3 regions of the Vibrio sp. SNU_ST1 genome follow, and region 1 is predicted to be linked to each of the others. Evidence: predicted binding sites of a transcription regulator. Region 1 holds the regulator's gene; each other region holds the start of a gene.
What was found. Region 1 encodes PurR, which represses purine synthesis genes. Its sites were predicted from a motif close to TNANGNAAACGTTTNCNTNA; they were not measured.
Positions count from the first base shown of each region.

Region 2: a site for PurR is predicted at 4,721-4,740, ahead of glyA (serine hydroxymethyltransferase). Genes of this name have one in related genera too.
Region 3: a site for PurR is predicted at 2,414-2,433, ahead of purM (phosphoribosylformylglycinamidine cyclo-ligase). Genes of this name have one in related genera too.

Region 1 covers NZ_CP130748.1:1,148,657-1,155,678, forward strand. Annotated here, with positions in the region: gene glgA (glycogen synthase GlgA) at 1-61, shown strand, start outside; gene Q5H80_RS05115 (alpha/beta fold hydrolase) at 345-1,142, shown strand; gene Q5H80_RS05120 (DUF2007 domain-containing protein) at 1,271-1,588, opposite strand; gene Q5H80_RS05125 (TVP38/TMEM64 family protein) at 1,663-2,343, opposite strand; gene Q5H80_RS05130 (TfoX/Sxy family DNA transformation protein) at 2,498-3,088, opposite strand; cyclic di-GMP riboswitch class I at 3,216-3,301, opposite strand; gene purR (HTH-type transcriptional repressor PurR) at 3,472-4,476, opposite strand; gene torD (molecular chaperone TorD) at 4,795-5,442, opposite strand; gene torR (two-component system response regulator TorR) at 5,730-6,443, shown strand; gene elyC (envelope biogenesis factor ElyC) at 6,534-7,022, opposite strand, start outside.
Region 2 covers NZ_CP130748.1:2,453,790-2,460,811, reverse strand. Annotated here, with positions in the region: gene treR (trehalose operon repressor TreR) at 1-212, shown strand, start outside; gene treB (PTS trehalose transporter subunit IIBC) at 417-1,841, shown strand; gene treC (alpha,alpha-phosphotrehalase) at 1,981-3,666, shown strand; gene Q5H80_RS10715 (YitT family protein) at 3,846-4,448, opposite strand; gene glyA (serine hydroxymethyltransferase) at 4,796-6,046, shown strand; gene Q5H80_RS10705 (hypothetical protein) at 6,284-6,610, opposite strand; gene Q5H80_RS10700 (DUF4250 domain-containing protein) at 6,850-7,022, opposite strand, start outside.
Region 3 covers NZ_CP130748.1:2,398,885-2,405,906, forward strand. Annotated here, with positions in the region: gene Q5H80_RS10435 (DUF2066 domain-containing protein) at 1-36, opposite strand, end outside; gene Q5H80_RS10440 (uracil-xanthine permease family protein) at 312-1,550, shown strand; gene upp (uracil phosphoribosyltransferase) at 1,701-2,327, opposite strand; gene purM (phosphoribosylformylglycinamidine cyclo-ligase) at 2,497-3,537, shown strand; gene purN (phosphoribosylglycinamide formyltransferase) at 3,658-4,344, shown strand; gene Q5H80_RS10460 (class II glutamine amidotransferase) at 4,502-5,347, opposite strand; gene lpcA (D-sedoheptulose 7-phosphate isomerase) at 5,415-5,990, opposite strand; gene fadE (acyl-CoA dehydrogenase FadE) at 6,585-7,022, shown strand, end outside.

The sequences.
Region 1 (7,022 bases):
AGACTTTAGTTGGGAAGATGCGGCAGAAGAATATCTTGCGATGTACCATTCTGCATTTTAACTTGTTGACTTAGCTTTAAAATTCAATTGTTGAATAACAACCGTTCATAATAAAAGAAGGCGCTCTGCTGATAGAGTGCCTTTTTGTTTTCTGGTCAGATCACATCACGTTTCCAAAGACAAAGCTTGCAAACTCATTTTAGTCAGGTAGAAAAGGTGGTCAGGTATTCACATGACTAGTGTTGGGTTTGACACTATTATCACTTAAAATTCTTAATTGCGTGATATCCTTAGTCATCGCCTTGTGATGAGGCTCAGCTCCATAAATAAATTAAGCGATAGGTATGTCTGAGAGTTTATTATTTCATAAAACATTTACTCACCCTACGAGCGATGAGTGGGTTGTGTTTGTGCATGGCGCAGGGGGCAGTTCCTCCATTTGGTTTAAGCAGATCAAAGCGTATAAACAGCATTTCAACTTGCTTCTCATTGACTTGAGAGGGCACGGTAAATCAGACAACATACTTAAAGATCTGATTTCGAACCGTTATACGTTCAAATCGGTAACGCTCGATATTCTTAAAGTGTTAGATCATCTCAAAATCCGATCCGCACACTTTGTGGGTATGTCTTTGGGTACAATTATCGTTCGTAATGTGGCTGAATTGGCGGCAAGCAGAGTACGTTCGATGGTGCTTGGTGGTGCCGTCACTAAACTCAACACTCGATCTCAAGTCTTAATCAAATTAGGAAACCTGAGTAAGCACATCATTCCTTATATGTGGCTATACAGCCTGTTTGCTTATGTTGTGATGCCGCAAAAAAGTCAAAAAGAATCACGTCACCTGTTTATCCGCGAAGCGAAAAAGCTGTGCCAAAAAGAGTTCAAGCGCTGGTTTATCCTCACGGCTGATGTAAACCCATTGATGAAATATTTTAAAGACAGAGAGTTGCCGATTCCGACTTTGTATTTGATGGGCGAGCGCGATTACATGTTCATCAAGCCTGTTAAAGAAATGGTCGAAGCGCACGAGTCGAGCGAGTTGGTAGAAATTGCCAACTGTGGGCATGTATGTAATGTAGAAAATCCTGAAGAATTCAATCAACAATCTATCGCTTTTATCCAAAAGCAAATCCAGTGATTCTCTAGGTTGATTATCAAAGCAGATGATTCAATAGAATTAAAATAAAAACGGGAAGCTAATTTAGCTTCCCGTTTTTATTTGGAGGAGGTATTGATCGAATCGTGTCTGTAATAACTGAAGCTCTGCTATTCAGGTGAAGCAGCGCCGCACTGCCAACAAGACCCGAATTGTGCTTCATTGATTTCATGACACTCACCACAACGCCACTCTTCATAGATGATTGAATCTTGCTGTTTTTGGTAGTCATTGACGATCGTGCGGGCTTTACTAGCGAGTTCTGCCTCATATAACCATACGTAAGGGTCTGTATCTTCGGTAAATGGGATTTCACCCTTTAAACCAAACAAACCCTCACCACGGACTTCACACGCAATATTCTCACTTTCTAACAAGCCACAGATGATATGAGCTTCTGTCGGATTCGATGCACTGAAGATTTTCATTGAAATAGAACCTTATTTGGTTGCATGCGTTAGCTATTTAGTTATTTAGCTATTTAGCTATTTAGTTATTTTCGTTACTCAGCGACAGGTGCTGAGCGAAATTTATTCATCAACCATTTAGCAATAATTGGGAATACACCCAGTAAGGCAAATGACAACAGTACTGAGGGAGACACGATGCCTGAAAGGGAATCAATTTCTGCGAGTTGAGTTCCGGCATTCAAGAAAACAGCCGTACCCGGTAGCATCCCGATTTGACTCGTAATGTAGTAACGACTTACCGACATCGGTGTTAGACCCATCAATAGATTGATAAGGAAAAACGGGAAAACAGGAATCAAACGAAGTGAGAATAAGTAAAATGCCCCGTCTTTTTCTACACCCTTGTTAATAGTTGCTAACTTGTCACCAAACTTTGTTTGGATCCAGTCTCGTAACAGGTAGCGGCTACTTAGAAACGCAAGCGTTGCACCAATGGCACTTGCGAAAGAGACTAGCAGTAAACTGTTCCAGAAGCCAAATAGCGCAGCCCCTAGTAGCGTAACAACCGCGGCGCCAGGAATTGAGAAAGCCGTAATCATGACATACGCGACAAAGTAGATAGCGGCGGCGGCAATGAAATTGCTCTCGATGTAGTCATTCAAAACAGCTTGTTGGGTTTTCGCATTTTCAAGCGTTAAGTATTGGCCGAAATTGACGCCTAACAAGACGATGGTTATGACCAACACAATACCTAATATCATTTTTTTACTCATTGATATTTCCTCTAAATTTTCAATGCATACCATTAGTTTTTCAATGTATACGATTAGTATAGATAGACAGGCAAAGCATAGAATAACTTTCACCAGATATAAAAAAAGCCGCAGGAATGCGGCTTAGTTATCTAGATAGTTTGCACTGACAATGTTAATTGACGTGATTGATAAGCTCTTCACGACGTTGCTGCGGTATAACAGACCAATGTGTACCATTGATCGCGCCTTCTAGCGCCCATAAAAGTTCAATACTGACAGAAGACGCATGCGATTCTTTGATGGCGTTAAATGCGTTTACAGAGCCAGATTCATATAAACGTTCTACAGAATCGATCCCTGCCTTTTTCAGCATCCGCTCGGTAGCGAGTCGAAGGTTAGGCAGATCTTTGAGTCGAGTTGGTTTAGCAGAAGATTGTTCAGCTTTCTCTTCTTTAGCAAAACCTAGAGACGTAGTCGCAAGCTGCAAGATTTTCTCTTGGTCTTGCCATAAGCCTTCAGGTAAAGCGAAATATTTAGTAACGACAGGAAAACCACGTTTTTTGTAGACGTACGGTTGAAATCCTTGTTGTTCGAATTGTTGCGTTGTGCATTTGTCAGCTCGTATATGCAACTGGTCATTCACAACCAGGGCAAACATTGTGTCATCAGCAAAAAGCCCGAATCCACCAAACATTGAGCGTGACTTAATTTTTCCTAGGGGCTCAAATAATTTCATTGAGTCCTTTAGTATCGGTTTATCCATGTTATTTATCTCGGTGTATTTGAACTACGCCACCAAATAAGCAGGTCCGAGAGATTAGCAAAATGTTGCAATTAAATTGTCAATAGGCTGTAAATTACTAAAGTATTAGCAGTTACTGCATTTTGCCATCGGTAACCCCGCTACCATACCAACGAGTGGTTTAGGCCGGAAGCTTTGCGTCCCACTTTTTCAAGTGGTTTGCCCTGTGCGTGACTGGGTTGTTAGAATAAAGTTTTTGTTGAATTAGGCTCACACTTCTTATTTTAAAATGTGACATTGCTTCAATTAATGATCTTCGAGATATGCATGTAAGTGCATTTTGTTTGTTGAAAAAAAAAACGCACCTAAAGGTGCGCTTGATTAAACTAAACTCATTACATCAATTAATTTAACGTTTTAACTGTACTTCGCTCAACAATTTCAGGGTGCATTTCGAAGACGCGTTTTTCGTGGTCTTTGTCTTTAATACGCTCTAGTAGTATTTCGAATGCATTTTTACCAACACGGCGCTTAGGTTGGTGAACCGTCGTTAACGGTGGAGAGAAGTATTCAGCTAATTCTATGTTGTCGTAACCGATCACTGAGATATCTTCAGGAATACGAATACCTTTTTCTTGCAATCGGCTCATCAGTCCTAATGCCATTGTGTCGTTAAAACAGAATACTGCGGTAGGGCGATCTTCCATCTCAATGATTTGGTCAGCAGCAATCACAGCGGTGTCACACTCAAAGTTGCCTTCGATGATCATATTTTCATCGGCAGTAATCTTAGCTTCATTGAGTGCGCGCTTGTAACCTGAGATGCGTTCAACACATGCTGCTTTGTCTAAGTGGCCACTTAAACATGCAATCTTGGAGTGACCGCGCTCAATGAGGTATTTGGTTGCTAGGTAGCCACCTTCTTCAGAGTTATCGATGATCTTATCAGCTTGAGAGCTCTCAGGACCCCAGTCCATGATAACTTTAGGGATGTCCGCGTGACGGTCTAACATCTCTCTTAGTTCTTCAGTTAGGTCAGAACACATAACTAAGATGCCATCTACACGTTTCTCTGCAAGCATTCGAATGTAGTCACGTTGCTTTTCGTAGATACCGCCCGTATTACACAGGATCAAAGTGTAACCTTGACGGTAACAGTAGCTTTCAACACCATCAATAACTTCAGAGAAGAAGAGGTTAGTTGATTGAGTCACTAACATGCCGATAGTGCGTGTTGTATTGCACTTCAAACTACGAGCAACGGCACTTGGCGCATAGTTAAGTTCGTCTACGGCTTTATTAACTTTTTCTTGAGTCGCTTCAGCAACAAAGCGAGTTTTGTTGATTACGTGAGAAACGGTTGTTGTTGATACGCCGGCTAAGCGTGCGACATCTTTTATAGTGGCCATGTTTTTATCCTATTAGAAGCTACTTTCCCAAAGTACGGAATGAAGTAGCCGTTAAGCTACCTAACTAAGAGCTTAAATTTGTAGGGCTCTTTGGGTACTAAAGTGCTAAAAAACAAAAAACCGCTATTGAGCGGCTTGTCTTAACACCGAAATGCTCTGAACTTCAATAAGTGTAGCATTTCGTGAATGTTTCATATTTTATCGTTTGCGGTCACAATTTTAGACTGACTAGAAATTACTCGCAATAAAATTCACCCAGAAATCCGGGTGAATGGTCACAATTCTATTGAATTTATTTATCGAGTCGTCAAAAAAAGCTTATTCGCCAGCTAGGTATTGAGTGTCTAATTTGCAGAATGCCAATAGCAGGGATGAGACTGAAGCGTAGAAACCGAATGTGTCAATGTCATGACATTTAACGTTGAACTTTGGTACCCAAGTAAGCAGTTGCTGTTCGATAAATTGCTGTTGAACAGTGAAGGATTTCTCTAGTTCCTCTTCAAGATCCGTTTCGTTCGAACGAATGATTAGATTACCTAGGAAATCAAGTTCGATAGCAATGTGGTCAGCGGGCTCTTTTAGGTCTTGGTTAACCACTAAGTTGTGTTTAGCCATGATCTCTTCCATATCTTTTGCTGGCTTATCGTTCAAAAGGCCTGTCTGGCCGATATACATAGAAGCGTAAGGAAGTGCGCCATGTTTATCAGTCTTTAAGAATAAGTCACAGAAGTCAGCAGACAATTCTAATTGAGCATCTTCACGTGTTTGTAGACGGTTTAGCGCATCCACTAAGCTATCAATCGCCGGCTTTAGTGTTTCATTTTCGCCTAAACCAGTTAGGAAAGAACGAATTTCAACAGAGTGGTAGTGATCGAGTTCTTCTTGAGTGAGCTCTTTAGCGAACAAGCTTGATAGCCACCAGTATATTTCTGCTCGTTGTTCGTTGAATGCTTTCGTATCTTTCATTTCTTAGATCCTGATTTAGTCTTGTGGTGTGTGTATACCTAGCATCGTTGAGTGATTTGTGTATAGGCACACCAAGGCTGAATAACAAGGTTATTTGCGAAACGCAAAGTTACTCGTTAGTAGTAATGCCTATATTGAATTGCGATGGGCGACAAATAGCAAGGTTTAAGATTGTCTTGTATCAAAAAAAAATCATGTTTCTGGCTTTTATCTTCTGTAGTACTAGAATTGTTACGAGTTATGAATAGAATGGTCACTGAAACTATTAAATAAGAAAAGTGGTGTAGATGAGCTATCACGTATTAGTCGTAGAAGATGATGTGGTAACCCGCAGTAAACTGGTTGGATATTTCCAGAATGAAGGTTACACAGTGAGCGAAGCTGAAAGCGGGGCTCAAATGAGAAAAATGTTAGAAGAAAATAACGTTGACCTCATTATGTTAGACATCAACTTGCCAGGCGAAGATGGATTGATGCTAACTCGCGAATTACGCAGTCAATCAGACATTGGAATAATTTTAGTTACTGGGCGCACGGATAGCATTGACAAGATCGTTGGCCTTGAAATGGGCGCAGACGATTACGTTACTAAACCCTTCGAACTTCGCGAGTTGTTGGTTCGAGTTAAAAACCTCTTGTGGCGTATTTCGGCTGCTCGTAAAACTGCAGCGGTTGCGGTAGAACAAACAGAAGACGAATCTGTGGTTCGTTTTGGTGAATGGACGTTTGATATACCTCGCCGTGCGCTAAGCAAGAACAGCGAGCCGGTGAAATTGACCAAAGCTGAATATGAACTATTGGTTGCACTCTCTTCTTACCCTAACCAAGTATTAAGCCGTGAACGTATTTTGAATATGATCAGCCATCGAGTAGACGCGCCGAATGACCGCACTATCGACGTGTTAATTCGTCGTATGCGTGCAAAAATGGAGTTTGACCCTAAGAACCCACAAATTTTTGTGACGGTTCACGGTGAAGGTTACATGTTTGCTGGTGACTAATTTTCCGTGGAAAGCTGATTTCAGTAACGATATTTGAACGTAAAAAAACCGAGACATCAATGATGCCTCGGTTTTTTGTTACTGAATTTTTTAATTGTTTATCATCTGAGTACTGCTCTCGACAGGGTCATTACTTGTGTCTAGCCAATCTCGCAAGCTTTGCCAAACTAATCCCATCGTCTCATGCCAATAGCGCTCAGTCTGCTCGAGATAGATAGCCTTAGGCATATACTTATTCCATGGTTCAACAATGCCTTCTTGTGCAAGGTAATTAGTTGGTGCGGGTAATGGTTTCATGCCAGCAGCGTTGAACTCGTTCAGTGCTCGAGTCATATGGCTCGCTGAAGTGACTAATACCATTCTTTTGTTCTTAACGAATGCAGCGGCTTGACGAGCTTCTTCCCACGTATCTTTCGCGGTTTCAAGCAGAATGATATCGGGTTTTGCCACGCCGAGTGCTAGCGCTACTTTAGCCATCATTTTTGCGTTGCTCACTTCAGTGCCTGCGCCATAGCCAGACAAAATGAGTTTAGCTCCAGGGTAAAGACGTAAGATACGAATCCCTTCACTTAAGCGCAT
Region 2 (7,022 bases), 1.3 Mb from region 1:
TTGGTGTGATCAAACGTCTGCAAGAGCGACAACGTGAAGATGTGGTCGTCACCGGCGTTGGTGGTAATGATCTTCTCTCTTTCCTATTCCCACGAGTATTTAGCATTGATCCTGGTTACCAATCTGCAGGTAAACTGGCTGCTAATCTATTGATCTCTCAGCTTTTAGGCAATTCAGATATCTCTCATCACACTCAATCTCCGATTCTATAATCCACTCAATTAAGCGAAATTGAACCGCTTAGATTAAAATTAGAGTGTGATCTCTTTCAATTAATGGGACTGTTCCCATTTCAATTTATCATTCACGTGGGCATTATAATGACTGTGATTGGGAATGTTCCCATTAATCTAAATTCGAGTGGTTATCGCTGCATGGTTTAGGTGAGTAATTGAATGAAACCAGGGTGGGGTAGTATGAGTAAGATAGCGAAGCAAGACGTTGCGCGTCTTATCGAGTTAGTCGGTGGTAAAGAAAACATTGCAAGTGTCAGCCACTGTCTGACTCGACTGCGTTTCGTATTGAACGATACAGAGCAGGCAAACAAAGCTGAACTCGAAAAATTGAAGCTTGTAAAAGGCTGCTTTACTAACGCAGGTCAATTCCAAGTTGTGATTGGCACTGAAGTTGATGAAGTGTACGCACTTCTGATTGAACAGACAGGTAAAGAGGCATCATCAAAAGATGAGGCGAAGCTGGCTGCCCGTCAAAATATGAACTTCCTTGAGCGTGGTATATCCCATTTAGCCGAAATTTTCGTACCACTGCTGCCTGCCATCATTACTGGTGGTTTGATTCTTGGTTTCCGTAATGTGATTGGCGACATTCGCATGTTCGACGGCAAAACCTTGGTTGAGATAAGCCAATTCTGGGCTACCGTTCATTCTTTCTTGTGGTTGATTGGCGAAGCGATTTTCTTCTTTCTACCGGTTGGTGTGTGTTGGGCGACGGTTAAGAAACTCGGCGGAACCCCTATTTTGGGTATCACGCTCGGTGTAACTTTAGTTTCACCACAACTCATGAATGCATACATGATAGGTAAATCGGTACCTGAGGTGTGGGACTTTGGTTTGTTCGTGATTGAGAAAGTCGGTTATCAAGCTCAGGTGATCCCTGCGATGTTAGCGGGCGTGGCTCTGGCTTTCATTGAGACCAACCTTAAGCGCATTGTACCTTCTTATCTGTACCTAGTTGTCGTGCCATTTGTCTCGATCATCTTGTCTGTGATTCTGGCTCACGCCTTTATTGGTCCATTTGGTCGTATGTTGGGTGATGGTGTGGCATTCGCTGCCAAAGTGGCAATGACAGGTGACTTCGCGATTCTTGGTTCAGTGGTCTTTGGCTTCCTATACGCACCTTTGGTTATCACGGGCATTCACCACACAACCAACGCTGTGGACTTACAACTGATGCAAGACTTAGGTGGCACACCAATCTGGCCTTTGATTGCGCTATCAAACATTGCACAAGCTTCAGCGGTTGTCGGCATCATCATTTTGAGTAAGCGCGAAGGCGAACGAGACATCTCGGTACCTGCGGCAATCTCTGCGTACTTGGGTGTGACGGAACCAGCGATGTACGGCATCAACCTTAAATACAAATTCCCAATGCTGAGCGCAATGATCGGCAGTGCCGCAGCGGCTGCAATCTGTGGTAGTGCAGGTGTGATGGCGAATGGTATCGGTGTTGGTGGCTTGCCGGGCATCTTATCGATTCAGCCTCAATATTGGTCGATTTACTTAGTTGCGATGCTGGTGGCGGTTGTATTGCCGATAACGCTGACATTGTTCTTCTATAAACGAGCACAGATGAAAGGCGAGCTAGAAACCGCCAACGCGTAACGCATTTAATAAGCGATGACTTCAAGTAAGTCATCGCTTTTTCCCTTATTTATAGCTTTTTCTTTTAGTTATAACGGCTATTCGACCATGTGAGCATGGTGATTTTTTATTTATATTTTCTGGTAAGTGAGTGTTAGAGATGGCGATGACTGAGCATGATGAAAGTTGGTGGAAAACCGCAACTATCTATCAAATCTACCCAAAGAGCTTTTGTGACAGTGGTAGCAAAGGTACTGGCGATATTAAAGGGATCATTTCGAAACTGGATTACCTTAAACATTTTAGCGTGGATGCGATTTGGCTAACCCCAGTTTACGCGTCACCCATGATCGACAATGGTTATGATATCTCCGACTACTACGCGATTAACCCTCAATTCGGCACCATGGAAGACTTCGACCTGTTACTGTCTGAAGCGCACCAACGTGGCATCCGTATCGTGATGGATATCGTGGTAAACCATACTTCAACCGAGCATGCATGGTTCCAGTCTGCATTGGGTGACAAAAACAGCCCATATCGCGACTACTACATCTGGAAAGACCCAGTAAACGGTCAAGCACCAACTAACTGGCAGTCTAAGTTTGGTGGTAATGCATGGGAAATGGATGAGGCTACTGGTCAATATTTCCTACACCTATTCGCGAAAGAGCAGGCCGACCTTAACTGGGAAAACCCGGTTGTACGCGAAGAAGTGAAAGACGTTATCAGTTTCTGGGCTGAGAAGGGCGTTGATGGTTTCCGCTTGGATGTAATCAACCTGATTTCGAAACAGCAAGATTTCCCTAATGATGATATCGGTGATGGTCGTCGTTTTTACACTGACGGCCCGCGTGTACACGAATATCTGAAAGAGATCAGCGAAGCGGTATTCCAGAAATACGGTAGCGTGACAGTAGGCGAGATGTCTTCAACAACACTGGAGCACTGTCAGCAGTACTCAAATATTGATAACAGCGAGTTATCGATGGTGTTTAATTTCCATCACCTCAAGGTGGATTACACCAATGGTGAGAAGTGGACTAGTGCGCCGTTTGATTTCTTACAGCTAAAATCGATCTTCAACCATTGGCAAACAGGTCTGAATGGTAAGGGGTGGGGAGCACTGTTTTGGTGTAACCATGACCAACCGAGAGTCGTGAGTCGCTTGGGTAACGATCAACAATATCGTGTTGAATCGGCTAAAATGTTGGCTGCTTCTGTGCACATGATGCAAGGCACACCTTATATCTATCAAGGTGAAGAGATTGGCATGACCAACCCAGGTTACACCGAGATCAGCCAGTATCGTGATGTTGAGAGTACCAATATGTACGACATCATGGTGAACCGTGATGGTGTGGCGCATCAAGATATGATGGCGATTTTAGCGCAGAAATCTCGTGATAATTCTCGTACACCAATGCAATGGAACAGTGAGCCTTACGCCGGATTCTCACAAGCTCAACCATGGCTTGATGTGGCTAATAACTACACTGAAATCAACGCCGAGCAAGCGTTGGAAGATAAAGACTCTGTATTTTACTTCTACAAGGCTTTGATTGAGTTACGTAAACAGCTACCGGTGATTACGGATGGCAGCTATCAAGATCTATTGCCTGAGCATTCATCTGTATTTGCGTATGTTCGTGAGAGTGAAGGGCAAACTCTACTGTGCATTAATAACTATTATGGTGAAGAGGCTGAATGCGTTTTACCTGAACGTTTTGAGATGGCGAAGGTTAAGAGCTTGTTGTCTAATTATCAAGTGAGCGAGAGTTTAGTGGCGTCTCATCATCAAGTTTTGCGACCTTACGAGACTCGTATTCTCTTGATTGAAGATTAGCCTTGTTTCTATTTCTATTTCTATAAGCCTAATTCTATTCCCCTTAAGAATTAGGTTGTTAAAAAGGCTTTGGAGTGCTCCCCAAAGCCTTTTTTAGTTATGCCTGGATTATCGTGCCAGGTCTGCTTGCGAGAAGCTAGAGCATAAATTGCCTGTCACGACAGAGTTGGTAATGAATGCTAGGACGCGTAATTCACCGAGTAGCGAGTTGGTTTGTGGTTCATTGCCAATACGATGTTCAATACTGCGGTGCCTAATACAGATACGGCAATCACCCAAGGTGATACAAAGAAGAACGATGCAAATAGAATACAAGCATCAATGCCCATCTGAGTTTTTCCTACCGAGATACCGTAGCGGTCTTGGATAAACAAACACAATACGTTGAAGCCACCGAGGCTTGAGCGATGACGGAATAGGATAAGCATACCTAAGCCCATTAACAGACCACCGGCAACAGCACAGTAGATCTCGTTATGAACTTCTAGCGAGATCACTAAGTATAAATGATCAGCAAACACCGAGACTAAAGCGCCAGCAATTGCACTGCTAATGGCAAAGCTACGACCAAATCGTTTCCAAGCTAATAAATAGAATGGACAGTTGGCAACAAAGTACAAAATACCAAAGGTTACAGGTAAGAATTGACTCAAAAGCAGAGCCAAGCCAGTAGTACCACCGGTAAGCAGATTTGCTGACTGCAAAAAGAAGACGCCTAACGCCACCAAAAACGTGCCAGTAAGAATGGCTACCCAATCTTCTTTACGTGAGTGTTTTTCCATCGTTTTTATAATTACCTAACCAATAAAGGCGTGCATAGTAGAGAAAAACCTTAGCTTTCGGTAGCTTGAGGTGCAAAATTAAGGTAAACCTATGTAATCTGCGTTTTACAGGGTGTAAAGCGTAAAATTGACAGTAAGCGTCATCTTTGGTTGGATAAGCTCAATAACCATGATGAATCTTATTTGTGATTATGAAAAAACTGCATGATAAAATTGCAATTAGCTCTTTCTGACCTAGATCAAATTATGTAGAATGCGTCACATCAAAACGGTGACGGAAACGTTTGCTTTCGGTCGTTGTGTGGTTTTTTTGAAACTTTCAGTACAATCTGAGTCAGGAGATACAGATGCTTAAGCGTGACATGAACATTGCTGATTACGATGCGGACCTATTCGCAGCTATCCAAGAAGAAACTCTTCGTCAGGAAGAGCACATCGAACTTATCGCTTCAGAAAACTACACAAGCCCACGTGTAATGGAAGCTCAAGGTTCTCAACTTACAAACAAATACGCTGAAGGCTACCCTGGTAAGCGTTACTACGGTGGTTGTGAGTTCGTAGATAAAGTTGAAACTCTAGCAATCGAACGTGCATGTGAATTGTTTGGCGCTCAATACGCGAACGTACAACCTCACTCAGGTTCTCAAGCAAACAACGCTGTATACATGGCACTACTGAATGCTGGCGATACTGTTCTAGGTATGAGCCTAGCGCACGGTGGTCATCTAACTCACGGTTCTCCTGTAAACTTCTCTGGTAAGCTTTACAACATCATCCCTTACGGTATCGATGAAGCAGGTCAAATCGATTACGAAGAGATGGAAGCGCTAGCTATCGAGCACAAACCTAAGATGATCATTGGTGGTTTCTCAGCTTATTCTCAAGTTTGTGATTGGGCGCGCATGCGTGAAATCGCTGACAAAGTAGGTGCTTACTTCTTTGTAGATATGGCTCACGTTGCCGGTCTAATCGCTGCAGGCGTTTACCCGAACCCAGTTCCACACGCTCACGTTGTAACAACTACAACGCACAAAACGCTTGCTGGTCCTCGTGGTGGTCTTATCCTTTCTAACGAAGGCGAAGATCTTTACAAGAAACTAAACTCAGCAGTATTCCCTGGTGGCCAAGGTGGCCCTCTAATGCACGTTATCGCTGGTAAAGCAGTAGCGTTCAAAGAAGCTCTAGAACCAGAATTCAAAGAATACCAAGCTCGCGTAGTTGCTAACGCAAAAGCAATGGTTGCTGAATTCCTAGCACGCGGTTACAACATCGTTTCAGGTTCTACAGAGAACCACCTGTTCCTAGTTGACCTAATCGACAAAGACATCACAGGTAAAGAAGCTGATGCAGCACTAGGTTCAGCTAACATCACAGTTAACAAGAACTCAGTACCAAACGATCCACGTAGCCCGTTCGTTACTTCTGGTATCCGTATCGGTTCTCCCTCTATCACTCGTCGCGGTTTCTCTGAAGCAGACGCGAAAGAGCTAGCAGGTTGGATGTGTGACATCCTAGATAACATGGGTGATGAGTCTGTTATCGAAGCAACTAAAGCGAAAGTACTAGAGATCTGTAAGCGTCTACCTGTTTATGCTTAATTTTTCTGCGTAGTAATTTGAACTTCGTTGTCGAGCATGCTTACTTACATCCGTAAGCTCCGCGTGCTCTCCTAGAGTTTCAAACGACTACTTTGAAAATGATTTTAAAGGCTCCTTTTGGGGAGCTTTTTTGTATCTGTAGGTATGAGAGTTAAGTTATCTGAGAATACAGAAAGGCGGGTACTAAAAAGGGCTAATGCTTTCGCATTAACCCTTTGTTGTTTTCTGGTATCAGCTTTACTTTTTGATGCTAAGTAGGGTGCCTGACTTACACTTGAAAGAGTAGTAGTGACGGCTTTCGTTGAATTTACCTAAGCCTTCGCCATCACAATAGTCGATGTTGATATCGCGCATGATTTCTAGCGTATCTTCACTGTTTAAGGCAAATTTAGAGCCGTCAGAGCAGACGATACGTACTCTTTCATCATGGCTTACAGAGTAGATATCGACTTCAGTATTACACAGCTCAAAAGAGGCTTCACGGAAGTTGTCTTGCTGAGTGTTTGAAGCACAACCTGCGGTAAATACGGCTGCGATAACGGCTAAAAGTCCGAGTCTTTTCATTGTTAGTCCTTCGATATCATCGAATTTAGTGATGAGTTTTATATGCTGTTTGCAGTAGCCTATACAACAACACGCTTTGATTCAAGGATCGTTGTTTGACTCTAGGCTATAAAAATATAGGCGAAAACAGATAATTTCTAATAAGTTTATTCGTCTTTGACCTATTATGTACCCGGCTAAAAAATGAAAAAAGACCAACACAGAGGTTGGCCTTTCAAAATCAAGCTTGTTCTAAATGATTATCTAAACTGTTTGGCTTCCGGAAGAAACTCAAAACCGGCAGACGCAAGTTTCGCGATCAATGCCGCTTTGTCGATTTCGTAGAAGTTAACTACTCGATCTAAATCACCACCGAAGTCGTCACGTAGCTTCATGTTGACGATGCTCATCAACATCACAGGGTCCATCTTTT
Region 3 (7,022 bases), 1.3 Mb from region 1:
TAATAGTCCCATCAACAACAATGCTATGTAGCGCATATTGATCCTAATATTCAAAGCTTGTGCCTTGATGATAAGCAACTATGGATTGAGGGGCAAGGTCGATAGCGCACACTGCGTTTAATAACCACAAAATATCACCTAACCATGATAAATCGTTCACTTGTAAACTAAATTTTTCTTATTTTGATAGAGATAAACATCACTAATATAAATAAATTTGATCTACCCGACATAGCAACCGATTGCCAAGTGATAGAATCCCGCGAATTTTTATTTTCACTTTTCATATAAAGACCATTTAAGGACATAACATGAAAAATGCTTTGCAAGGTGCGCAAATGCTATTTGTTGCTTTTGGCGCACTTGTATTGGTGCCCCTGCTGACAGGCCTTGACCCAAACGTAGCGCTCTTTGGTGCAGGTATCGGTACCCTTCTATTCCAACTTATTACACGCCGTTCAGTGCCAATCTTCTTAGCGTCTTCTTTTGCATTCATCGCACCTATCATGTTCGGCATTCAAACTTGGGGTGTTGGTGCAACCATGGGCGGCCTTATGGCTGCAGGTGTTGTGTATGTATTAATGGGTGCATTGATTAAAGTACGTGGTGTCGCCTTCATCCATAAACTGCTTCCCCCAGTCGTGGTTGGCCCTGTAATCATGGTTATCGGTTTAGGTCTTGCACCTGTTGCGGTAAACATGGCTCTAGGTAAAACAGGCGATGGTGCGGTTCAACTGATTGAAGCAGACGCCGCGTTATGGATTTCTTCTATCTCATTACTGGTAACGATTGTCATCAGTGTTTTCTCGAAAGGCTTTCTTAAGCTGCTGCCGATCTTCGGCGGTATTGTTGCTGGTTATGTGACGAGCTTAGTATACGGCGTCGTTGATTTTACCCCTGTAGCTCAAGCTGCTTGGTTAGCTCTACCAAACTTCACAGCACCAGAGTTCAACATCAACGCTATCTTTTTTATGGTATTTGTAGCGATTGCACCTGCTGTTGAACACGTAGGCGACATGCTTGCTATCTCTAATGTAACCGGTAAAGACTACCTTAAGAAGCCAGGTTTACACCGCACAATTACTGGTGACGGTGTGGCAACGATTGCAGCTTCTATGCTAGGCGCGCCACCAAACACAACGTACAGTGAAGTTACGGGAGCTGTAATGTTAACTAAAGCATTCAACCCTGTGATCATGACTTGGGCTGCAGTAACAGCCATTGTTCTGGCGTTAGTAGGTAAGCTAGGCGCTCTATTACAAACGATTCCAGTTCCTGTTATGGGCGGCATCATGATTCTACTGTTTGGTTCTATCGCAACCGTAGGCTTGAATACTCTAATTCAGAACAAAGTCGACCTACACAAATCACGTAACCTTGTGATTGTGGGTATAACCCTAGTATTCGGTATTGGCGGCATGGCATTTGGCATCGGCGACTTTAGTCTGCAAGGCGTAAGCTTATGCGGCATCGTGGCAATTCTACTTAACCTAATTCTTCCAGAAGAGTTAGGCGACAACACAGTGGTAGACAAAGCTCAGATCGACTAACTGATTGATTGAGGCTTGTGATACTAAGTAAAAAGCATCACAAGTTAGTAAGATCAAAAAAGGGAGAGCATCGAATGCTCTCCCTTTTTATTAATACGGCTAATTCAGCGAGTTAAGAAACGGTTTAGCGTAACTTAAGCTGAAACCAAATTACTTAGTACCGAAGATCTTATCACCAGCATCGCCAAGACCAGGAACAATGTAGCCCTTGTCGTTTAGCTTCTCATCGATTGCAGCAGTGTAAAGCTCAACATCTGGGTGCGCTTTTTCTAGTGCAGCGATACCTTCAGGGGCAGCAACAAGTACCAGTACTTTAAATACTTTACAGCCTTGCTCTTTTAGAAGGTCAAGAGTTGCAATCATAGAACCGCCAGTTGCTAACATTGGATCAACCACTAGAGCAATACGCTCATCAATGTTAGATGCTAGCTTGTTGAAGTATGGTACAGGCTCTAATGTTTCTTCGTCGCGGTAGATACCCACGACACTGATTCGAGCACTTGGCATATGCTCTAAAACACCATCCATCATGCCTAGACCTGCACGTAGGATTGGCACTACTGTTACCTTTTTACCTTTAATTTGGTCAACTTCTACTGGGCCGTTCCAACCATCAATAGTTACACGTTCAGTTTCAAAGTCTGATGTCGCTTCGTATGTTAGAAGGCTACCCACTTCTGTCGCTAGCTCACGAAAACGCTTAGTACTAATGTCACCTTCACGCATCAGGCCAATTTTATGTTTTACTAGCGGGTGTTTCACTTCAACAACTTTCATTTCCAACTCCGGCAATATTTAAACAAACCTGTAGATTATACACGAACTGTGGGGTTATTTCAGAATCTTTATTCTAATAAAAAAAACCGCGCAAACGTTTGCTCTTGGTAATCAAGCCCTGTTAGAATAGCGCCGTTTTCACATCCAACTTAAGTTCGAGGACTATCCCGTGAGTGGTAATACTTCTTCTCTAAGCTACAAAGACGCTGGTGTTGATATCGATGCAGGTAATGCACTAGTAGACCGTATTAAAGGTGCTGTTAAACGCACTCGTCGCCCTGAAGTAATGGGCGGTATTGGTGGCTTTGGCGCCCTATGTGAACTTCCAACGAAATACAAAGAGCCGGTACTTGTTTCAGGTACTGATGGTGTTGGTACTAAACTTCGCCTTGCTTTGGATCTGAAAAAACACGACACCATTGGTATCGACCTAGTGGCAATGTGTGTGAACGACCTAATCGTTCAAGGTGGTGAGCCGCTATTTTTCCTAGATTACTACGCAACAGGTAAGCTAGATGTAGATACAGCAGCAGACGTTGTTTCTGGTATTGCTGAAGGCTGTGTTCAAGCTGGTTGTGCATTAATCGGTGGTGAAACGGCTGAGATGCCTGGCATGTACGAAGGCGATGACTACGATGTTGCTGGCTTCTGTGTTGGTGTTGTAGAAAAAGCGAATATCATCGATGGCACTAAAGTAGCAGCAGGCGACGCACTTATCGCTGTTGGCTCAAGTGGTCCACACTCAAACGGTTACTCTTTAATTCGTAAAGTTCTAGAAGTTTCTGGTGCTGATAAGAGTGAAGAACTGGAAGGTCGCACTATCGGTGAGCACCTACTAGAACCAACTAAGATTTACATCAAATCGGCACTTAAGATGATTGCAGAGCATGACATTCATGCTATCTCGCACATCACAGGTGGTGGTTTCTGGGAAAACATCCCACGCGTACTTCCTGAAGGTACTAAAGCAGTGATTGATGGCAAGAGCTGGGAATGGCCTGCTATCTTCAACTGGCTACAAGAGAAAGGTAACGTGGAGACATTTGAAATGTACCGCACTTTCAACTGTGGTGTAGGCCTAGTTGTTGCTCTACCTAAAGATCAAGCAGACGCTGCTGTTGAACTACTGAAAGCCGAAGGCGAAAACGCTTGGGTTATCGGTGAGATCGCAAACGCTGAAGCTGGCGAAGAGCAAGTTGAAATCAAATAAGTGATGTAATCGCTTATTTAGTTAATAGATGAGGACCTAATGGTCCTCATTTTGCTATTTAGCCCGCAGAAAACCTTAGTTTATATAGGTACATTGTAAACAGTCCCGTTAATCAATCGCATGACCCACTCTATGAAGAACAGCCATTCTATGAATAACAGTCACTCTAAGAAAAACATCGTCGTTTTAGTCTCAGGAAGCGGAAGTAACTTACAGGCAATTTTGGACGCCTGCGATAGCAATATGATTGATGCTTCAGTTAAAGCTGTCTTCTCAAATAAAGCAGAAGCTTTTGGTTTAGAGCGAGCGAAAACCGCTGGCGTTGACGCGAATTCAGTGAACCCAAAAGACTTTGGATCACGAGAAGAGTTTGATCATGAATTGATGATTCAAATCGATGCCTACCAACCCGATTTGATCGTACTTGCAGGCTATATGCGAATCCTAAGCCCAGAGTTTGTTCGTCACTATGCAGGTAAAATGGTCAACATCCACCCTTCTCTATTGCCTAAGTACCCTGGGCTACACACCCACCAGCGTGCCATTGATGCACAAGACAAAGAGCATGGCACAAGCGTCCACTTTGTTACCGAAGAGCTCGATGGTGGTCCTGTGATCTTACAAGCTAAGGTGCCAGTATTTGAAGATGATGATGCGGACATGTTAGCAAACCGAGTGCTGACTCAAGAGCATTGTATTTACCCGATGGTTTGTAAATGGTTTGCTGAAGATCGTTTATCGATGGTAAACGGGAAGGCTGTCTTAGACGGTGAAACATTAGGTACACACGGTTACGCAGAAGAGTAATTCGTTGGGCTCCTCTAGCTAAGTAAATCGCGGAAGAAAAAAGTAAATCGCGGAAGAAAAAGCCTAAAAAAAGTCCGAATACAAAAAGGCCGCTCACTGACTTATTAGTACAGTAAGCGGCCTTTTTTAATCAGGACAAATAATAGTATCGACTAGATTAGCTCAATGGTTCTGTAGGTGCTTGGCTTGCCACCTTTTTAGGTGCGTAAGCGACATCTTCCAACGCTTGGTGGTTGTTGCCAATTAACTCTCCAAAATGAAACAGCGCGTATTCACCCGGCTTCATTCTAAACCACTCTTCATTGTCTGTTAGAGGCTGAGTTGCAACGACTGTTACCACATCATTGGGCGTAGTTTCTTCTTGGAAGTTAATCTCAACATCTTCATCAATCAGGCTCGCGTTACCAAAAGGAGCACGTCTTGTTATCCAGTACAAATGGTTCGTACAGTAGTTCATCACGTACTCACCATCACTGAGCAGCATATTGAAAACACCTTTCTCTCGTAGCTGGTCACAACACTCAGCAACAAAGCGAAACATACCTTCCATATCTTGAGGAGGTTCAGGAAAACGATCTTCAAGTTGTTTCAACAACCAACAGAAAGAGAGTTCACTGTCCGTCTCACCGACAGGTCTGAATCGACCACTAACCAGATCATCATAATCCGTTAGTTGACCATTGTGAGCAAAGGTCCAGTATCGTCCCCAAAGCTCACGGGTAAAAGGGTGAGTATTTTCTAGATTAACGCCACCACGGTTGGCTTGACGGATATGACTGACAACAGCTTGGCTCTTAATTGGGTAGTTTTGAACCAACTCAGCGATCTTAGATTCACAGCTAGGATTAGGATCTTTAAATGTACGAAAACCCTTTCCTTCATAGAAGGTAATACCCCAACCATCACGATGTGGGCCGGTATTGCCTCCACGCTGCATAAGACCAGTAAAGCTAAAACAAATATCAGTTGGCACATTCGCGCTCATACCGAGCAATTCACACATGGTTTAATCTACTCCCTATAAAAACCAATGGAGCCACAAACCTAGGCTCCAAATGTCTGTAAAACTATTATTCCATTTCTTTTTCAACAAGCTGAATCACAATGTGGATGATCTTAATGTGAATCTCTTGGATACGGTCAGCGTAGCCAAAGTGTGGCACTCGGATTTCGATATCAGCACAACCTGCCATTTTACCGCCATCTTTACCGGTAAGCGCAATGGTTTTCATACCTTTAGCTTGAGCAGCTTCAATTGCTTTTAAGATGTTGGCAGAGTTACCTGAAGTCGACAAACCAAATAACACATCACCTTTACGGCCTACCGCTTCTACATAACGAGAAAATACGTGATCGTAGCCAAAGTCATTACTCACACAAGACAGATGACTAGGATCTGAAATCGCAATACCAGCGTAACCTGGACGATTTTCACGGTATCGGCCTGTTAGCTCTTCCGCGAAGTGCATTGCATCACAGTGTGAACCACCGTTACCACAAGAAAGCACTTTGCCCTCTTGCTTGAATGAATCTGCGATCATTTTTGCAGCAGCTTCAATTTGAGCAATGTTATGGTCATCACTCAAGAACTTGTTCAGAACGTCAGCAGCTTCGTTCAATTCACTTTTGATTAGGTCTTGGTACATTTGGCTTATCTCTTATGTTTTTTGACGCAACTTAAAGTGCGTGAAATGAGAATTGAGGGTTTTCCCCTCTTTATAACTGAGTTTACCCACAAACATGAAATAGTGTCGACACTTAAGCCCAAAGATTGCCACCTTTATTAGGGTCTGTTGACCTTTCGAGCTGATTTTTGCAGATCTTTGTGGGAAATTTATACAAGGCAGAGGCTTTGACGTATAGCTAGCCTACATGAAAAGCCAATAACGCAGTAGAAATGAACCACAAAGGCTGCCCGAAGGGTTCGGCTAAAATCGTTTTATGCTTTGTTGAAGAATATTTTCTTAGAATGACTAGGCTACATACTCTTCGCCGCGCCTAAAACGATTTTATCTCGAACAAAATTGAACCACGAAAAATCAACAGCCCCTAACCTCTCACTGTCGATCCGTCCAAATATTCACCACCAACCTCTCACAATTAGAACTTTAACTCTATTGAGATCACTTTTTATTCACTTTGGAGTTTTACAAATATTTAATATTTTGTTTACACTTGACTGGTTAGACCTCTTACCTAAACTTAATAACAATAAGTGATCTCTGAAAAGGAAATCGATCATGAACATATTGCTCTCCCTACTCGGCATGACAGCCATCTTAGGCGTCTGTCTTTACCATAGAGTTAGTCTGGTCCGTGCGTTAATCGTGTTAACTGGCGCAATGGTAGCATTAACCCTGTTTGGCAGCGTGGCAGTCACTGGTTGGCTTTGTTATCTATTGGCCATTGCGATCTTTGCTATACCAACAATTCGTCAAACCCTCATTAGCCAAAAAGCACTGTCTCTGTTTAAGAAGGTTCTACCAGCAATGTCTCAGACGGAAAAAGAGGCATTGGAAGCAGGCACAGTGTGGTGGGAAGCAGAGCTGTTCAAAGGCAAGCCTGAGTGGAAGAAGCTACAAAACATTGCGGATCCGAAACTTTCTGAGGCGGAACAAGCGTTTTTAGATGGCCCAGTAAATACAGTGTGTAAGATGGTCAACGATTACCAAGTGACA